DNA from 2 places in the Pedobacter anseongensis genome. Region 1 is predicted to be linked to the other one. Evidence: riboswitches for the same ligand, from Rfam matches in the RefSeq annotation. Region 1 holds a riboswitch; the other holds the start of a gene.
The links. A riboswitch is a leader RNA that binds a small molecule or an ion and turns the genes downstream of it on or off. The one in region 1 is predicted to bind S-adenosylmethionine.

Region 1 (2,208 bases):
AACCGGTGATGTTGGTTCGCTCGCCAACATTCACAAAAATACTTTCTGGGGTAATGGTAACCGGCTCAAGTCCACTTAAACGTAAATAATGCTCAACTATTGGCACTTCTCTAGGTTTAGCGTTTCTTGCTTTTTCGGCGATGCAACCAATATGTTCGGGAGTAGTGCCACAACACCCACCTACAATATTTACGAAGCCCGAGCTGATAAAATCATCAACCAGATGTGCTGTTTCGTGTGGCATTTCATCATATGCGCCAAATTCATTTGGCAAACCGGCGTTTGGATAAGCAGAGATGTAGCATCCAGCTTTTGCAGCTAATTCTTCTATATGTGGGCGCATTTCTTTGGCACCCAATGCACAGTTGAAGCCGATGCTTAAAGGTTTAGCGTGCATTACCGAATTTAGAAAGGCTTCGGCGGTTTGGCCAGATAATGTTCGGCCGGAAGCATCGGTTATGGTGCCCGAAATCATGATCTCTAGCTTTCTACCAATTACTTCTTCATATTTTTTAATGGCAACAATGGCCACTTTTGCGTTTAAGGTATCGAAAATGGTTTCGATTAAAATTACATCGGCACCACCATCAACTAGGCCGCGTACTTGCTCGTAATAAGCTGCTTCGAGTTCGTCGAAATATATAGCTCTAAAACCAGGGTCGTTAACGTCGGGCGACATGGAAAGCGTACGATTGGTGGGTCCGACTGCTCCCGCTACAAAACATTTCCGCTCTGGATGGGCTGCCATAAATTCTGTAACGGCTTGTTTTGCTATTTTGGCACCTTCGTAGCTCATTTCGTACGAAAGGTCTTCCATCTGGTAGTCGGCCATCGAAATGCGTTGGGTACTAAAGGTATTGGTTTCTATAATATCCGCTCCAGCCTCGAGGTATTCGAGGTGGATGGTTTTAATAATGTCGGGACGGGTAATGTTCAGTAAATCGTTATTTCCTTTTACATCGCAAGGATGATTTTTAAAGCGTTCGCCTCTAAAATCTTGTTCAGTTAAAGTATAGCGCTGAATCATAGTGCCCATGGCACCGTCTATAATTAAAATACGTTTTTTTAGTTCTTCTCTAATGTCCATTTTTTTATAGCAAGTAGCGAGTATCAAGTGTCAAGATTTCTTGAAAAGAGTACAAGCTATTTGTATCAGTAAAATTCAAATATGCACCTAGCTTGGTTCTTGCTACTCGATACTTTATAACTGATACTTAAAAGGCTTACTCAAAAGTTAGAATAGATTATTCTTCTTTAAACTTATCTTTTCCCGACTTATCGTTGGAATAGAATGTAGCACCTTGTTGGCACAGGTTGCTAAGACATCGTTGGGTCTAATCCCTCCGCCTTTCTTTATAAGCGATACAAAAATGCAACAAAGGCTTGTCAATTCCAAAAAAAAGGGGGTAATTACCAAATAAAATTACAAAGGCCACGCAATTCTGCACGGCCTTCGGTATAAAATTTTGCTTAAGCTTATTTTCTGCTTCCGAAAATACGAAGTAGGTATAAGAAAATGTTTAAGAAGTCTAAGTACAAAGACAAGGCAGCTACAATAGCCATCTTTTTAGATTCTACCTGTAATACTTCTTCGCCACTTGCTTCAATGCCCTGTCCAATTCTTTTAATTTTTTGCACATCATAGGCGGTTAAGGCGGTAAAAATTGCTATTCCAATGAAAGCCATAAATAAACTGAATTGCTCGCTTTGAACAAACATATTGATCACACTCGCAATAATTAACACGACAACACCCACGATTAAAATAGGGCCGAATTTACTTAAATCTACATCCGTAGTATAGCCTAAAAATGCCATCACGCCAAATATAGCTGCAGCACCAGCAAAACAGCTTACTACTGAGCCAGAGGTATATGTTAATAAGATAAAGCTTAAGCTTACACCCGTTAAAACAGCATATAAAATGAATATACCAAGTAAAGCAGGATAAGATAACTTGCTTAACCCAAAGCTCATTGTTAACACCAAAGCTAAAGGGGAAAACATAGCAACATAACCTAGAATAGACATCCCTACTTTTCCTGTGTTAGGATTAATTGTTACTAAATAGGACATTAATTCCTTATTACTTCCAAATAAATAAGCCGCTAAGGTAGAAAGACTCAATGCCACAAACATCCATAAAAAAACGTTTGCGAAAAATTTTTTAGCAACGGCGCCTTCTTCCATTACAAAAACGCTATTGTC
Region 2 (2,208 bases), on a different contig from region 1:
CAAATCGGAGGGGCAGTTCCTTCTCCATTCGATTGTTTCTTATTGCTTAGAAGTTTAAAAACATTATCGTATCGGATAAAAGGCCATTGTGAGAATGCAAGAAAATTAGCTCATTATCTCGATAATCATCCTAAAGTAGAATTTGTATATTATCCAGGTTTAGTTTCACATCCGCAACACGATGTAGCTAAAAAACAAATGAAAGATTTTGGCGGCATGCTTTCTATTTTGGTTAAAGGCGGTGCAGAGAATGCTAAAAAAGTAGTAAATTCAGTACACATTTTTGCACAAGCAACCAGTTTAGGGGGTGTAGAAAGCTTAATTGAGCATAGGGCATCTGTTGAAGGACCAGAAACTAAAACTCCACAAAATTTAATTCGGATTTCGGTGGGACTAGAACATATCGACGATTTGATTGATGATTTAGGGCGGGCGCTATCGCTAGTCTAGAGTTTTGAGTCGTTAGTCTTGAGTAAATTTAATCTGTTAATTATCAATAATTTAAAAAATTATCAGAATTTAATTTTGTAAATAAACAAAATATTTCTACATTTGAAATATTATTTGGCGAAAGCCAGAAAAATCAAGTCAATTACCTTACTGGTTTTGATTTATAAAGAAGTGGCGAGAGACAGGCTCATCGACCCACTGGCAACCCTCCAAACGGAGAAGGTGCCAATTCCTGACCAGATAACATGGTGTTATTTGGAAATATAAATTAAGAATATGAAAACATTCAATTCAAATTCGCAAAGTAGCGTCTTTACAAATTCATGTTGTAGCAGGATGAATATGATTTTAGGACTTTAGAATTTCGAAATTCTATTTCGTCCAATAATCCTACGATAAATCGTAACCTCAGAATTACATCCTTTTAACATTTCAATACGCAAAAAATGAGTACTACATCAGTATATAAATACCCAAAGATTTTTAAACTAGAAAGCGGAAAAAAGCTTCGTAATTTAGAAATCACTTATCAAACCTATGGAAAATTAAATGCAAATAAAGACAATGTGATCTGGGCCTGCCATGCGTTAACCGCTAATGCTGATGTGTTAGATTGGTGGAAAGGATTGTTCGGAAATAATGCATTATTTAATCCAGAAGAACATTTTATTGTTTGCGCAAATGTTTTAGGTTCAAATTACGGAAGTTCAAATCCTTTAAGTACAAACCCCGTAACCGGCCTTGCCTACTACCTTTCTTTTCCAGAATTTACCATTAGAGATATAGCAGCTTCACATCATTTATTAGCCAACCATTTAGGTATAAGCAAAATTAAAGTGGTTATAGGTGGTTCTTTAGGCGGACAACAAGCCTTAGAATGGTCGCTAGCAGGTACAAATATAATTGAGAATTTAATTCTCGTGGCCACAAATGCAGTTCACTCGCCATGGGGAATTGCGTTTAACGAAAGTCAGCGTTTAGCCATTAGCACTGATCGTACTTTCTATGCCAATCAGCCAGATGGCGGATTAAAAGGCTTAAAAGTAGCTAGAAGCATAGCTCTTCTATCCTATCGTACTTACGATGCCTATGCGGCAACACAATTAGAAAGTGTGAATGATAAAACAACTGGATATAGAGCAGCTTCTTATCAAAATTATCAAGGCGAGAAATTATGCAAGCGCTTTAATGCCTATAGTTACTGGTATTTGAGTAAAGCAATGGATAGCCACAATGTTGGTCGCGGAAGAAAAAGCATCACGGCAGCATTAAATAGCGTGAAATCGAATACACTGGTTATTGGAATAGAAAACGATGTATTATTTCCTATTCGTGAACAAAAATATTTAGCAGAACACATTAAGGATGCAGAATTTAACAGTATTAATTCGGCATATGGACACGACGGTTTTTTAATAGAAACTGATCGATTAACCAATATAATCGGGAATTTTTTGAAAGAAAGCACGAATAAAAAAGTGATAAAATTGAAGACGGCGTAAAAAGATAGTATTTAAAATTTAGCGGAAATTAAGTAAGTAAAAATGAGTAAGAAACTTAAAATAGGGTTATTTGGATTTGGTGTAGTTGGACAAGGATTAAACGATATTATCCGTAGCCAGAATTTAAACATAGAAGTTGTTAAAATTGCAATAAAGAACGCAGAGAAGAAACGTATTCTATCTGCTTCGTTATTTACCACTTCGCACGAAGAAATTCTGGATAACCCAGAAATAAACACCATTGTTGAGCTAATTG

Region 2: another riboswitch for S-adenosylmethionine. It lies ahead of WG904_RS15585 (homoserine O-acetyltransferase family protein); the one in region 1 lies ahead of metH (methionine synthase).

What each region holds. Positions count from the first base shown of each region.
Region 1 is NZ_JBBHKB010000001.1:686,336-688,543, reverse strand. It holds gene metH (methionine synthase) at 1-1,087, opposite strand, end outside; SAM riboswitch class I at 1,258-1,362, opposite strand; gene WG904_RS03155 (Bax inhibitor-1/YccA family protein) at 1,477-2,208, opposite strand, start outside.
Region 2 is NZ_JBBHKB010000004.1:338,432-340,639, reverse strand. It holds gene WG904_RS15590 (trans-sulfuration enzyme family protein) at 1-450, shown strand, start outside; SAM riboswitch class I at 609-720, shown strand; gene WG904_RS15585 (homoserine O-acetyltransferase family protein) at 897-1,952, shown strand; gene WG904_RS15580 (homoserine dehydrogenase) at 1,995-2,208, shown strand, end outside.